DNA from 4 places in the Pseudomonas sp. NPDC089407 genome. Region 1 is predicted to be linked to each of the others. Evidence: riboswitches for the same ligand, from Rfam matches in the RefSeq annotation. Region 1 holds a riboswitch; each other region holds the start of a gene.
What was found. A riboswitch is a leader RNA that binds a small molecule or an ion and turns the genes downstream of it on or off. The one in region 1 is predicted to bind cobalamin.
Positions count from the first base shown of each region.

Region 2: linked by a shared signal. The riboswitch ahead of cobO (cob(I)yrinic acid a,c-diamide adenosyltransferase) and the one ahead of ACI2KG_RS27970 (ABC transporter substrate-binding protein) in region 1 are both predicted to bind cobalamin.
Region 3: linked by a shared signal. The riboswitch ahead of ACI2KG_RS26145 (TonB-dependent receptor) and the one ahead of ACI2KG_RS27970 (ABC transporter substrate-binding protein) in region 1 are both predicted to bind cobalamin.
Region 4: linked by a shared signal. The riboswitch ahead of ACI2KG_RS22190 (CbtB-domain containing protein) and the one ahead of ACI2KG_RS27970 (ABC transporter substrate-binding protein) in region 1 are both predicted to bind cobalamin.

Region 1 covers NZ_JBJDNB010000053.1:31,465-35,008, reverse strand. Annotated here, with positions in the region: gene ACI2KG_RS27975 (DUF1624 domain-containing protein) at 1-993, shown strand, start outside; cobalamin riboswitch at 1,022-1,221, shown strand; gene ACI2KG_RS27970 (ABC transporter substrate-binding protein) at 1,332-2,342, shown strand; gene ACI2KG_RS27965 (FecCD family ABC transporter permease) at 2,342-3,358, shown strand; gene ACI2KG_RS27960 (ABC transporter ATP-binding protein) at 3,355-3,544, shown strand, end outside.
Region 2 covers NZ_JBJDNB010000036.1:152-3,695, forward strand. Annotated here, with positions in the region: gene ACI2KG_RS23375 (hypothetical protein) at 30-608, opposite strand; cobalamin riboswitch at 744-964, shown strand; gene cobO (cob(I)yrinic acid a,c-diamide adenosyltransferase) at 1,085-1,696, shown strand; gene ACI2KG_RS23385 (cobyrinate a,c-diamide synthase) at 1,693-2,988, shown strand; gene bluB (5,6-dimethylbenzimidazole synthase) at 2,985-3,544, shown strand, end outside.
Region 3 covers NZ_JBJDNB010000045.1:758-4,301, forward strand. Annotated here, with positions in the region: gene ACI2KG_RS26145 (TonB-dependent receptor) at 1-1,499, opposite strand, end outside; cobalamin riboswitch at 1,611-1,819, opposite strand; gene ACI2KG_RS26150 (outer membrane beta-barrel protein) at 1,980-2,726, shown strand; gene ACI2KG_RS26155 (ATP-dependent DNA ligase) at 3,093-3,544, opposite strand, start outside.
Region 4 covers NZ_JBJDNB010000032.1:41,380-44,923, reverse strand. Annotated here, with positions in the region: gene ACI2KG_RS22200 (LacI family DNA-binding transcriptional regulator) at 1-146, shown strand, start outside; gene ACI2KG_RS22195 (RHS repeat-associated core domain-containing protein) at 387-1,310, shown strand; cobalamin riboswitch at 1,409-1,633, shown strand; gene ACI2KG_RS22190 (CbtB-domain containing protein) at 1,726-1,914, shown strand; gene ACI2KG_RS22185 (CbtA family protein) at 1,924-2,610, shown strand; gene ACI2KG_RS22180 (cobalamin biosynthesis protein) at 2,610-2,996, shown strand; gene cobM (precorrin-4 C(11)-methyltransferase) at 3,030-3,544, shown strand, end outside.

The DNA of each region.
Region 1 (3,544 bases):
ATCAGCCGCACCCTGGCCCACTTGTGCGCGCCGGTGTTCGTCCTGCTGACCGGTCTTTCGGCCTGGCTGTACGGCGAGAAATACCAGGGCCGTGGCGATGTCTCGGCGTTTCTGTTCAAGCGCGGGCTGTTCCTGGTGGTGCTGGAGTTCACCTTGGTCAACTTTGCCTGGACCTTCCAGTTGCCGCCCAGCGTGATCTACCTGCAGGTCATCTGGGCCATTGGTATCAGCATGATTGCCCTGTCGCTGCTGGTATGGTTGCCACGCGCCGCGTTGCTGGCGCTGGGGGCGGTGATCATCGCTGGCCACAACCTGCTCGACAGCCTGCACTTTGGTGTGGAATCGGCCCTGCATGTGCCATGGGCGATCCTGCATGACCGCGGCTGGCTGGAATGCTCCGACAGCCTGCGCCTGCGCACCTCGTACCCGGTGCTGCCGTGGATAGGTGTCATCGCCCTGGGCTATGGCCTGGGCCCGTGGTTTGCCCGTGGCAGCGAGGCCGGGCAGCGTCAGCACCGCCTGCTGCTGGCCGGGTTGCTCGCGCTGCTGGGCTTTGTCGTACTGCGTATGCTCAACGGTTATGGCGAAGCACCGTGGAGCGGCTACCCCACCTTCACGCAAACCCTGATGAGCTTCTTCAACATCACCAAATACCCACCGTCGCTGCTGTTCCTGGCGCTGACCCTGGGCTGCGGCCTGCTGTTGCTGCGCGCCTTCGAACGCGCCGGCCAGGCACGCTGGATCAGCGCCCTGGCGGTGTTCGGTGCGGCACCGATGTTCTTCTACCTGCTGCACCTGTATGTGCTGAAGCTGCTGTACCTGGCCAGCGTGGCTCTGTTCGGCCTCAACCACGGCGACTACTTCGGCTTCGACGGCATCGCCGGGGTGTGGCTGGGTGCCGTGCTGCTGGCAGTTTCGCTGTACCTGCCGGTGCGCTGGTTTGCCCAGCTGAAACAGCGCCGTCGCGACATGCGCTGGCTGAAGTACTTCTGAAAAGCGTTTTCACCCGGCGGCGCGATGGTCTACCATGCGGGCCGCCGGTTTCCACCACGGAATTAATAGGGAATCCCGGGCCCGTCCTTTCGGGCCAATCGGAACTGCCCCCGCAACTGTAGGTGCCGAGCCTGCTCCATCGATGCCACTGGGTATAACTGCCCGGGAAGGCCGGAGCCGGGCCGTGACGCACCAGTCAGGAGACCTGCCGGCCTACATTCACCAACCGGCGGGGTGTCCGGGATTGGCCATCAGTGTTGCCCCTGCCGCCAGCGGGGGCGCGGCGATGCCTGTCCGTGCGTTCATTCCGTGAACTGTCCGATAGGAGATCGCCCAGCATGCTGCCCCGTTTCGCCACCCTGCTCGCCGGCCTCGGCCTCACCGGCCTGGCCCAGGCTGCCGCCACCCACTACCCGCTGACGGTCGACAACTGCGGCAAACCGCAGACCTTCGCCCAGGCGCCGCAGCGCGCGGTCACCATCGGCCAGGCCGGTACCGAGATGCTCTACGCACTGGGCCTGGGCGACAAGCTGGCGGGTACCTCGCTGTGGTTCAACAACGTGTTGCCCGAGTACCAGGCGGTGAACGCCAAGGTGCCGCGCCTGGCCGACAACGACCCCAGCTTCGAGGCGGTGGTCGGCAAACGCCCGCAGCTGGTGGCGGTGCAGTTCGAATGGATGGTCGGCGCCCAAGGCGTGGTCGGCACCCGTGAGCAGTTCGATGAGCTGAAGATCCCCACCTACTTGTTGCCCTCGGACTGTGAAGGCAAGGACAACCTGGTCGGCGCCGACGGCACCCGCCTGCAGGCGTTCCAGGTAGATAGCATCTACAAGAGCGTCAGCCAGCTGGCGGAAATCTTCGACGTGCAGGCGCGTGGGACGGCACTGAACGCCGAGCTGAAAGGCCGCCTGGACGGCGCCAAGGCGCAGCTGGCCGGCAAGGACCTGTCGGCCACGTCGGCACTGTTCTGGTTCTCCAGCGCCGATCTGGATATCGACCCGTATGTGGCGGGCCGCCAGGGTGTCGCCGACTTCATGCTGCGCACCCTGGGCGTGCGCAACGTGGTCGAATCCAGCGAGGAATGGCCAACCGTAGGCTGGGAAACCCTGGCTAAGGCCAACCCGACCTGGCTGATCATCGCCCGCATGGACCGCCGCCGCTTCCCCGCCGACGACTACCAGAAGAAACTGGCATTCCTGCGCAGCGACCCGGTCACGCGCAACATGGACGCGGTAAAACACGACCGCATCATCATCCTTGATGCCGACGCCATGCAGGCCGGCATCCGCCTGTTCACCGGGCTGCAGACCTTGTCCACAGCCTTCGTCAGCGGTAAAGCAACCCCGTGATGACGCGCCTGTTACCCTGCATCGCAGTTGCCCTGGCAGCCTTGCTGGTCGCCCTGCTGGCCGGTACTGCCATCGGCGAAACCAACCTGCCGCCCAGCGTAGTCGGCCAGGTACTGGCCAACCACCTGTGGCAGGCCGGTTACCCAGTCGACCCGATCGACGCCGGCATCGTCTGGAACTACCGCCTGACCCGTAGCCTGGTCGCGGCGGCTTGCGGTGCTGGCCTGGCCACGTGCGGGGTGATCCTGCAGGCGCTGTTGCGCAACCCCTTGGCCGAACCCTACCTGCTGGGGCTGTCTGCCGGTGCCTCGACCGGGGCCGTACTGGTCGGCCTGCTGGGGCTTGGTAGCCTGGCCTTGAGCATGTCTGCCGGGGCCTTCATCGGCGCCCTGGCCGCCTTCGCCCTGGTGCTGGTGCTGGCCCGCGCCGCTGGCCCGAGCAGCAACAATGCCCAGGTGATCCTCGCCGGGATCGCCGGCTCGCAACTGTTCAACGCCTTGACGGCGTTCCTGATCACCAAGTCGGCCACCGCCGAGCAGGCACGCGGCATCCTGTTCTGGCTGCTGGGCAACCTCAGCGGCGTGCGCTGGCCTTCGGTGTGGCTGGCGGTGCCGGTGGCGTTGTTCGGTTTGCTGGTGTGCCTGTGGCATCGTCGTGCGCTGGATGCGTTTACCTTCGGCACCGATTCGGCAGCTTCGCTGGGTATTGCGGTGCGGCGCACCCAATTGCTGCTGATCAGCTGTGCGGCACTGGTGACGGCAGTGATGGTGTCCATCGTTGGTGCCATCGGTTTTGTCGGGCTGGTCATCCCTCATGCCCTGCGCCTGCTGCTTGGGCCCGGGCACAGCCGCCTGCTGCCCGCCAGTGCGCTGGGCGGCGCGTTGTTCCTGATTGCCGCCGATATCCTTTCGCGCACACTGATCAGCGGCCAGGTGATCCCGGTGGGTGTGGTCACTGCCCTGATCGGTGCACCGGTGTTCGCGCTGATCCTGGTCAGCCGCCGGGGGCGCCCATGACGGTCATGACCGCTGTCGCCATTGCGCCACTCAGCTGCCAGGGCCTGGGCCTGCAACTGGCCGGCAATCCAGTACTCAACGGTATCGACCTCAACGTGGTTGCCGGCGAAACCCTGGGCATCGTCGGCCCCAACGGCTCTGGCAAATCGTCGCTGCTGAAGTTGCTCGCTGGCCTGCGCAAGCCGG
Region 2 (3,544 bases), on a different contig from region 1:
AAAAGCCAGATCAAAAGCCCGGCGATGGCTTAAGCCTGCTTGAGCAACAACGCAACCCCCGGAAAATACTGCCCCAGTTCGTTATGCAACTTGCGGTAGGCATACGGAAAGTACCAGGCGATGGCGCAGGCGCTGTGCTTCTGCAGGTCATCGACCAGATCCTGCAGCTCTTCGGGGCTGGCATGGTGGCCAGCCTTCCACGGGCTGACGAACAGCGCCCCGGCCTTCAACTGGCTGGGATAGGCCACTTGACGGGCGCGCGCTGCGGTTTCTTGCAGGGCGGTCGCCATGTCCAGCTTGGCGACCTTTGGCCAACGCTGGCTGACGCTGAGGTACAGCACCTCGTCAGCACTGCTGATCGACAGGTCGCAACGCCCTTCATGCTCACCTTCGTCGCGCTGCTTCTTGCCGGCAAACTGCTGCAGGGCTGCCAGTTCAGCCTGCCAGGCTGCTGCTGCCAGCAGCCCGGCATTGGCGGCGGCGCCGTGCCAGTAGGGGGCTTCGGCATCGCCGGCAAACTGATTGAAGCGATCGATGCAATCGACCCAGCGCTCCAGCGCCGGGCTGAGGAACTGCAGGTTGGCGTTGTTGATGATCAGGCCTCGCATGCTGAGCTCTCCTGTTGTGTTTGTGTTGGCATACAGTCGCGAGTAGTGGCTATGTGATATCAGTGTGGCACAGCCTGGCGATTTGGCCATTCAACGAGGGGCTGCTTCGATTGACGCTCCGGGTACAACCCTCTAACCTTCGCGCGTGTTTCAGGTGCCCTGCCAGCCCCGACTGGGCAGGGTGAAACTGGGAAGCCGGTGGGCGCCAGCATGGCGCGATTCCGGCGCTGCCCCCGCAACGGTAGGTGAGTCGCGGCCGCGCAGGGCCACTGGGTGCAAGCACCCGGGAAGGCGCGCAGGCCAGGGCCAAGGCCCGCTCACAAGCCCGGAGACCGGCCTGATATCTGCCAACGGCATCACGGAGGGTGATGCGCGGTGCACCATGGCGCCTTGCCATGGCCCCTGCGCGTTCTCCGTCTGCCTGCCTATTCCCTGCCGCCGCGCCTTGCCGTGGTGCCAGCCTGCGGAGAACCCTGATGAGCGAACCCACCGAACGCGACGAACGCCACCTGGCGCGCATGCAGCGCAAGAAGGCGATCATCGACGAACGTATTGCCAATTCCCCCAACGAGTGCGGCCTGCTGCTGGTGCTGACCGGCAATGGCAAGGGCAAGAGCAGCTCGGCCTTCGGCATGCTCGCGCGCGCCCTGGGCCATGGCATGCAGTGCGGTGTGGTGCAGTTCATCAAAGGCCGCAACAGCACCGGAGAAGAGCTGTTCTTCCGCCGCTTCCCCGAGCAGGTGCGCTACCACGTGATGGGCGAGGGTTTTACCTGGGAAACCCAGGACCGCCAGCGCGACATCGCCGCCGCTGAAGCGGCCTGGGCGGTATCGCGCCAGTTGCTGCAGGACCCAAGCGTGCAATTTGTGGTGCTGGATGAACTGAACATCGCCCTCAAGCACGGCTATCTCGACCTTGACCAGGTGCTGTCCGACATCCAGGCCCGCCCGCCCAAGCAGCACGTGATTCTCACCGGCCGCGCTGCCAAGCCTGAAATGATCGAACTGGCCGACACCGTGACCGAGATGGGCATGCTCAAGCATGCCTTCCAGGCCGGCATCCGCGCACAGAAGGGCGTCGAACTGTGAGCCAGGCGCGCCATTGCCCCGCCGTGCTGATTGCGGCACCCGCTTCGGGCCAGGGCAAGACCACCGTCACTGCCGCACTGGCTCGCCTGCACCGCAACCTCGGACGCAAGGTGCGGGTGTTCAAGTGTGGGCCGGACTTTCTTGACCCCATGATTCTCGAGCGGGCCAGCGGCGCGCCGGTGTACCAGCTGGACCTGTGGATGATCGGCGCCGAGGAAAGCCGGCGGCTGTTATGGGAAGCGGCTGGTGAGGCCGACCTGATTCTGATCGAAGGCGTGATGGGGTTGTTCGATGGCACCCCGTCCAGCGCCGACCTGGCGCGCCACTTCGGTGTGCCGGTGCTGGCGGTGATCGACGGCACGGCCATGGCCCAGACCTTTGGCGCACTGGCCCTGGGCCTGGCGCGTTACCAGGCCGACCTGCCGTTTGCCGGTGTGCTGGCCAACCGGGTGGGCAGCCTGCGCCACGCGCAACTGCTGGAAGGCAGCCTGACCGAAGGCTTGCGCTGGTATGGCGGTTTGTCCCGCGAACGCGGTATCGAACTGCCCAGCCGTCACCTGGGCCTGGTCCAGGCCAGTGAACTGAATGACCTGGATGCCCGCCTGGACGCTGCCGCCGAGGCGCTGGGCGCCAGTTGCGACGCGGCACTGCCGCCACCGGTAAGCTTTGCCGAACCCGTGCCGCAAGCCTGCGCCGCCTCGTTGGCGGGTGTGCGTATCGGCGTGGCGCGGGACGAGGCGTTCGCCTTTACCTATGGCGCCAACCTCGAGTTGCTGCGCAACCTCGGTGCCCAGCTGGAATTCTTCTCGCCGTTGCACGACCGCGTGCTGCCTGCAGTAGACAGCCTATACCTGCCGGGCGGCTACCCCGAGCTGCACCATCACGCGCTGGCTGCCAACGCACCGATGTGCGAAGCGATCCGTGCCCACCATGCACAGGGCAAGCCGTTGCTGGCCGAATGCGGCGGTATGTTGTACCTGCTCGATGCCCTGACCGATGTGGCCGGCGAGCGCGCCGAACTGCTTGGCCTGCTGGCGGGCGAGGCAACCATGCAGAAGCGTTTGGCGGCTTTGGCCTTGCAGGCGGTGGAATTGCCGGAAGGCACCCTGCGCGGGCATACCTACCACCATTCGCTGACCAGCACCGCGCTGGAGCCGATCGCCCGCGGCCTGAGCCCCAACGGCGGACGCGGCAATGAAGCCGTGTACCGGCTGGGGCGGCTGACGGCCTCTTACGTGCATTTCTACTTCCCTTCCAACCCGGATGCGGCGGCGGCGCTGTTGCGACCATGAGCGAACACGCTTTCAGCGACGCCGAACGCGCCGCAATCTACCGGGCCATCGGCGAGCGCCGCGACATGCGCCATTTCGCCGGTGGCCATGTGGCGCCGGCGCTGTTGGGCCGCTTGCTGGCTGCCGCGCACCAGGCGCCCAGTGTCGGGCTGATGCAGCCCTGGCGTTTCATCCGCATCACCCAGCGCGACCTGCGCACGCGCATCCAGGCGCTGGTGGAGGCGGAGCGGGTGCGCACTGCCGACGCGTTGGGTGAGCGTTCCGATGCCTTCATGAAACTGAAGGTGGAAGGCATCAACGACTGTGCCGAGCTGCTGGTGGCGGCGTTGATGGACAACCGCGAGCCGCACATCTTCGGCCGCCGCACCCTGCCGGAAATGGACCTGGCCTCGCTGGCCTGTGCCATCCAGAACCTGTGGCTGGCAGCGCGCGGCGAAGGGCTGGGCATGGGCTGGGTGTCGCTGTTCGATCCGCTGCAACTGGCGGCGCTGCTGGGCATGCCCGCCGGCGCCAAGCCGGTGGCGGTGCTGTGCCTGGGGCCGGTCACCGAGTTCTA
Region 3 (3,544 bases), on a different contig from region 1:
CTGATCAAGTTGTTCACCCCGTCCTCGCTGGTGGAGTACTGGCCATACAGCGACAGGTCGTCACTGAGCGCGTACACCAGCCCGACGCGCCAGTTGCCACCTTGCAGGCTGCGGTCGCTGCGGCTGTCGTTGGTCAGGTTGTCGCGGTCGATGTGGTTCTGGTCGCGGCGCACGCCGGTCACCAGCGACAGGCGATCACTCAGCTGCAGGCGGTTTTCAGCGAACAGGGAGAAGGTGTGGGTGGTGGACAGGGTTTGCGGGCGCAGTGGCGAGGCGCTGTGGAACCAGCCCGGCTGGGGTTGCCACGGGTCGATGTAATCGCCGCCGACATCGTTGTACGGGGCGTTGCTGTCGACGTTGAAACCCACCTTGTTGTACTCGGCGCCGAGTACGGTCTTGCTGGCCAGGCCGAACAGCGAGTGATCGAGGGTGAACGTCTGACGGTCGCCGAACTGCTCCTGGTTGTGCTTGATTTCCAGGTAGCTGCCGCGCTGCAACTGCTGGCGCTCGGCATCCCAGTCGTAGTTTTCGGCATTGCGCCAGTGGCGGCGGCTCTTGATGTAGAACAGCTGGTTGCTGGCGCTGACGTGGTCGTTCAACGTCCAGTCGGTGGTCAGCCGGGTCCACTCGTCGTCGTAGCGCTGCACGTCGTTCTGCACGTTGTAGTTTTTCTTGCGCAGGCTGCTGCGGTAGTGGCCGTCGATCAGCGGGGTGCCGTAGTAGTTGGCAGGTTGTGCCTCGCCGCGGTCATGGGCAAGGGTGAAACTGAGGTCTTCGCTGGCGTCGAAGCGCAGTGCCGCGCTCAGGGCCAGGCTGCGCGAGGTGGTGTGATCGACCCAGCCATTACCGGCCTGCTGGTTCAGGGTCAGGCGATAGCTCAGGCGCTCGCTGACGCTGCCGCCGCTATCGAGGCCTAATTGCTGGCGGTCCCACGAGCCGTAGCCCAGGCGCAGGTGGTTGCGCACCTCGCCGGCAAACGGCTTTTTCGGGATCACGTTGACCACCGCGCCCGTGGCGCCTTCGCCGAACAGCACAGAGGCGGGGCCACGGATCACGTCGATGCGCTCGACCATCCACGGGTCGACCGGGAAGGTCTGGGTGCCGGCACCCGTGAACAGGCGCGTGCCGTCGAACAAGGTCATGACTGAGCTGTGCCCGGCAAAACCACGGGCGGACAGGCCGGTGCCGCCATCGCCCGGGGAGCCGACGAAGGTGATGCCTGGCGAGCGGGTAACGGCATCCTGCACGGTGAGGTTGTTGCGCTGCTGGATTTGCTCGGCACTGATGCTGCTGGTGCTGGCGGGTGTTTCCAGGGCACTGAGGCCAAGGCGCGAGCCGGCCTGGGTGGGTGTGGCCAAGTCGACAGTACGGCTGTCGAGGCTGCCGGTGATGGCCGTTGATGGCAAGGCCAGGGGTTGCGGCTCACGGTCATCGGCCAGGGCTGGCAGGGCGACGGCCAGGCAGGCCGCCAGGGGGTGAAGCTTGAACATACGGGACATGTCGTTCCACTGCTGCAGGAATGAATGGATCCCGGTGGAAAACACGCAAAGGAGGCGTTCCGTGCAGGCAGGCGCGCGCACGGATACCGGCCTGCGCCCGCCCACCGCGGGTTGCCAAGTGATGCTTCAGGCCGGTCTCCGGGCTTGCGAGGGGCATGAAACCTTCACCTTCCCATGCGTGTGCACAGTGGTATGTCGAAGGGTTCGCTCGCTTACCGTTGCGGGGGCAGCGCCGGACTTGTCGTGGGCAACACGACGCACCGGCTTCCCGTTTCACCCTGCGCGCGGCGGCGCAGGACACCTGAAACTGGCGTGCATCTGAGCATCGAAACGTTGGGGCGTCAAATACTGGCGCGCGGTGAATGATCTGTGTGAACGCTGGGTTGCGCTTTTCAGCTCACTTCTTTTCGAACTTTTCCAGTGCCGCTGTTCTCGAACCGGTCGTTCGTTATTCGTTATCAAGTCATGGAGACTTCACGCATGCCCGCTCGTCAACTGTTGCGCCACACCTGCCTGTTCGCCCTGATCGCCGCGCCGCTGGCGGCCATCGCCGCACCTAGCACCGACCCGCTGTTCACCCTTGGCCTGTCGGGTGCCTACGACACATTCAAGTTCGAAGGCGGTAGCGAAAGCGACAAGGAACATATGGGCCAGGGCGGGGTATTCGCAACCTTCGGCAACAAGATGACCGCTGAGTCCGGCTTCATCTACCAGCTCGGCGCAGAAGCCAAGTATGGTAAGAAGAACGACAACAAACTCAAGGAAGCCCAAGCCGACCTTGACCTCGGCTGGCGCGCGGCGCTGGACGCCCGCAACTTTGTCGACGTGACTGTGGGGGGCGGCTACAGCTGGTCGCGTTTCGAGCCGGAGATCAACGACCTTGATACCAAGCTCACTGTGAAGTCGCCGTTTGCCAAGGCCGCGCTGGGCTATAACCACCAGTTCGATGCCTCGACCTTGCGGGTAGAAGTGGGGGCACGGCATACCCTCGATGGCCGTGCCCGGCTGAAAGTTGACGACTTTGGCAGCGATACGGTCGACCTGAAGGACCGCACCAACCCCTATGCCGAGGTCACGTTGCTGATGAACCAGCAGGGTGGCTTGCCGGTGCAGGCCGGGGTTTATTACACCCGTACCGAGTACAAGCTGGACGAGGACACCCCCGTGGCGGACAACACCAAGCTCAAGCGTGACGAGTTTGGCGTGAAGGTAGGCCTGGCGTTCTGAGCCAGAGCGGTTAGCAATACCCTGTGGGGGCTTTAGCCGCGAAGAATCCAACGCGGTGCATGGCACCGGCTTTGCCGGTGTTCGCGGCTAAAGCCGCTCCCACAGTGTCCTCGCTAATCCAATGACTTATGTGCAGTTCTGTGGGAGATCACCCAGCCCTTCCGGGCTGCGCTGTCTCGCAGAGAACAATGGCCATTGTGGGAGCGGGCTTGTCCCGCGAAGAAGGCAACCCGGTGTCTGGCACCGGCTTTGCCGGTGTTCGCGGGACAAGCCCGCTCCCACAAATTTCGCTAAATCAATAAGTTAGAGTTTGTTCTATGAGAGCGGGCAAGCCCGCGAAGAAGCCAACTCGGTACAGAACTTGCGTCAGGCCAGCAATGCTTGCAGGGTCGCCAGGTCATCCGCCTCTTCTACTGGCTTGTCCAGCCGCCAGCGCAACATGCGCGGAAAGCGCACGGCAATACCGCTCTTGTGACGGCGCGACAGGGCGATCCCTTCGAAGCCCAGCTCGAACACCAGCGTGGGTGTCACGCTGCGCACCGGGCCGAAGGTTTCTACTGTGGTCTTGCGGATAATGCTGTCGACCTTGCGCATTTCTTCGTCACTGAGCCCGGAATAGGCTTTGGCAAAGGGCACCAGGGCCCGCCCCGGCGTGCCGGCCGGCGCATCCCACACGGCGAAGGTGTAGTCGCTGTACAGGCTGGCCCGGCGGCCGTGGCCACGCTGGGCATAGATCAGCACGGCATCGACGCTGAACGGGTCGATCTTCCATTTCCACCAGGTGCCCATGTCTTTGGTGCGGCCTACGCCGTACAGGG
Region 4 (3,544 bases), on a different contig from region 1:
TGACCACCCTGCGGCCACCGTCGAAGGAAATTGGCGAGGTGGCTGCGTTGCGGGTGCTGCAGCATCTGGGTGTGGCGGCGTGCGAGGGGGAGGTGCAGCGGCTGAACTTGTTGACGTGTGAGTTGGTTGCCCGCGAAAGCGGCTGAAACGCAAGTCGAGACAGGTGCTGTGACAATCCTCGCGACACAAGGCCTCACTTACAAGGGACCGCGCAACCCCGGCCTATTACGCGGTCCTTTGTAGGAGCGGGTTCACCCGCGAAGAGGCCAGCACAGCCGCCTCTCACCTGAAGAAACGCCCCATGCCCTGCTGCAACTGGCAATTTTGCCAGTTGCAAACTTGCCTGCTCCGCTTCAGGGTTTAGCCAAAAGCGGGAAGATGCATGCATGAAAAATTTTTATCAAAAAAAAACACTAAACACCCTATTGATGTCTAATGGCACGACCCAGTTATTCGGCCACGACCGCCAAATACAGGCTATAAAAGCAACCGCCTTACGCAGCATAAGTTTACTCGCAACAACGCATATGCATTCACCCATGGCTGCCCAAGACTCTAAAATCTTTCATCCTCTGGTAAACAATCCGTTCGGCTTCATGAGTCTGCCTGAAGGGCAGACTGTTGGGTTCAATGGAGAGCGTATTGACATGCAGAGCTGCATGTATGCATTGGGCCAAGGTTATCGTTGGTATTCAACAGCATTGATGAGGTTTGCCAGCACTGACAGCGTGAGTCCCTTCGGCGCAGGGGGTATCAATGCTTATGCTTATGCGCTCAACGACCCTGTCAATCACTTTGATCCGGACGGTCATATTACCGTTGGCCCAATGATTCACGGAATAAAGATGCGACGTTTCCATCGCAGCTTTGAAAAACTGATCACTATCGACGACAAATTCGGCGTGTATAGATCTCAAGGCAGCCTCTTCAAGAAACCGAAACTACTTGTATACGCGCACGGCAACGAAAACGCCCTCAATATCGGCGGCGAATCCTTGGACGCACGCGAATTCACAGATTGGCTCCATCAAAACCGAATAAATTCCAACCGCTATAGAAAGGTTGTTCTGGCCAGTTGCCTGAGCGGCTTGGGATTCGCCCAGGAATTTGCAAATATCAACACGATCAAAGTTAAAGCGGCCCCCGGTAAAATTGATGGTGCGATGATTGACGATGTCATTAAAGGCAGGTCTATGTTTGGGTTACTATCCGAACCCTATGAAGGCATGCCTAAAGGCTCTCCAGATCGACCCTGGGCCTACGAGTTTGAGCGCTTTACGCCCCAGAAGGCGGCAATCCGAGGGTCGTAATACCGAACAACGTGGCGAAACGCTATAATGCACCACTGCACAGGCCTAAAGTACAAGCTGTAGCGCTGGCAATTGACGCCACGCCCGCCCCATGCTCTCCTTATGCCTCACGTTCAGGTGCCCCCACAGGGGGTGAAACGGGAAACCGGTGCGTCGCAGGCCCTCATCAGGGCCGGGCAATTCCGGTGCTGCCCCCGCAACGGTAAGCGAGCGAAACGTCTGTACCACTGTGCCTTGTAGTGCGGCATGGGAAGGTGACGTTTTTCCAGGAGCCCTGCTTCTCCTCGCAAGCCCGGAGACCGGCCTGGCGTTCATGAACACCCCGCGGTGGGCGGGCGCTGTTGCATTCCCCTGGGTTTCCATGCCTGGGGCTGCCGCGCTTGCCCATTGCCCATAAAAAGCAGAGGAACGCGTCATGCCCGTCACCAGCACCAAGCCTCACAGCCTAGCCACCCCCGTTACCCTCAGCCAGCGCGTAGTCATCGCTGTCGGCGCCAGCCTGCTGGGCATTTGCCTGGTGTACTTCGCCGGTTTCTCGCACATCGAGGCCGTGCACAACGCCGCCCACGACACCCGCCACAGCGCCGCCTTCCCCTGCCACTGAGTAGCCCCGATGATTACGCGCATTGCCCGTACCGCGGGCTTCAGTGGGCTGCTTGCGGCCTTGTTGCTGACCTTGCTGCAAAGTTTCTGGGTCGCCCCGCTAATTCTTCAAGCGGAAACCTACGAGTCCTCGGCCCCGGCCGCCCACCACGAACATGGCAGCGAAGCGCCTGCCCATGAACACAGCGCCGAAGCCTGGTCGCCGGAAGACGGCTGGCAACGTGTGCTGTCTACCACCGGTGGCAACCTGGTGGTGGCGGTCGGGTTCGCCCTCATCCTCGCCGCCCTGTACAACCTGCGCGAGCCAACGCGCGCCGGCACGGGCGCCTTGTGGGGCCTGGCCGGCTTCGCCGTGTTCTGCCTGGCGCCAACCCTCGGCCTGCCGCCGGAATTGCCGGGTACCGCGGCTGCCGACCTGGGGCAACGCCAGGCCTGGTGGATCGGCACCGCCGGTGCCACCGCCCTGGGCCTGGCGTTGCTGGTGTTCGCCCGCCACTGGCTGCTGAAGGCGCTGGGCGCCGTGCTGCTGGTGATCCCCCATGTGATCGGTGCTCCGCAACCGGACGTGCACGAGAGCCTGGCCCCCGAAGCACTGGAAACCCAGTTCAAGGTGGCCTCGTGGCTGACCAATGCTGCCTTCTGGCTGGCCTTGGGGCTGCTCAGCGCGTGGCTGTTCCGCCGCTCCAGTCAGGCCTGATGCCGGCCTTCTACGCCGGTTTCGGCTGCCGCCGGGGTTGCCCGGCGGATACCCTGCAGCGCGTACTGTGCCAAGCCCTGGACAACCTGGGCCTGGCACTGGCTGACCTGCGCGGCATCGCCAGCATCAGCCTGAAGGCCGACGAACCCGGCTTGCAGCAATTGGCCGAACGCCTCGGTTTGCCCCTTGTGCTGTACCATAGCGAGCAGTTGCAAGCTTACGAGCCACTACTCAGCCACCGCTCCGCCACCGCCCATGCCCACACGGGCTGCTGGGGCGTGGCTGAGAGCGCAGCGCTAGCCCTGGCCAGCCAACAGCCAGGCACGCCCCGACTGCTGCTGACTCGCCAGGTTCTGGGCCCGGCGACCCTCGCCCTGGCCTGCTGAACGTTTCATCCCTCTTTTTTGCAAGGACACTCCATGACCGTCTACTTCATCGGCGCTGGCCCCGGCGACCCGGAACTGATCACGGTCAAAGGCCAACGGCTGATTCGCCAGTGCCCGGTGATCATCTTTGCCGGCTCGCTGGTGCCTGCCGCCGTGCTCGAAGGCCACCAGGCCGAAACGGTAATCAACAGTGCCGAGTTGCACCTGGAGCAGATCATTACGGCCATGCACCATGCCCACCAACAAGGCCAGGATGTGGCCCGGGTGCACAGCGGCGACCCCAGCCTGTACGGCGCGATCGGCGAGCAGATCCGCCACCTGCAGGCCTTGGGCATCGACTACCAGATCATTCCCGGGGTCACCGCCACGGCGGCCAGCGCTGCCTTGCTCGGCTGCGAACTGACCCTGCCTCAGGTCGCGCAGACGGTGATCCTCACCCGCTATGGCGACAGCTCGCCCATGCCGCCCGGCGAGCAACTGGGCGATTTGGCGCGCCATGGCAGCACGCTGGCGATTCACCTGGGGGTCAAGCACCTGTCGCGGATTGT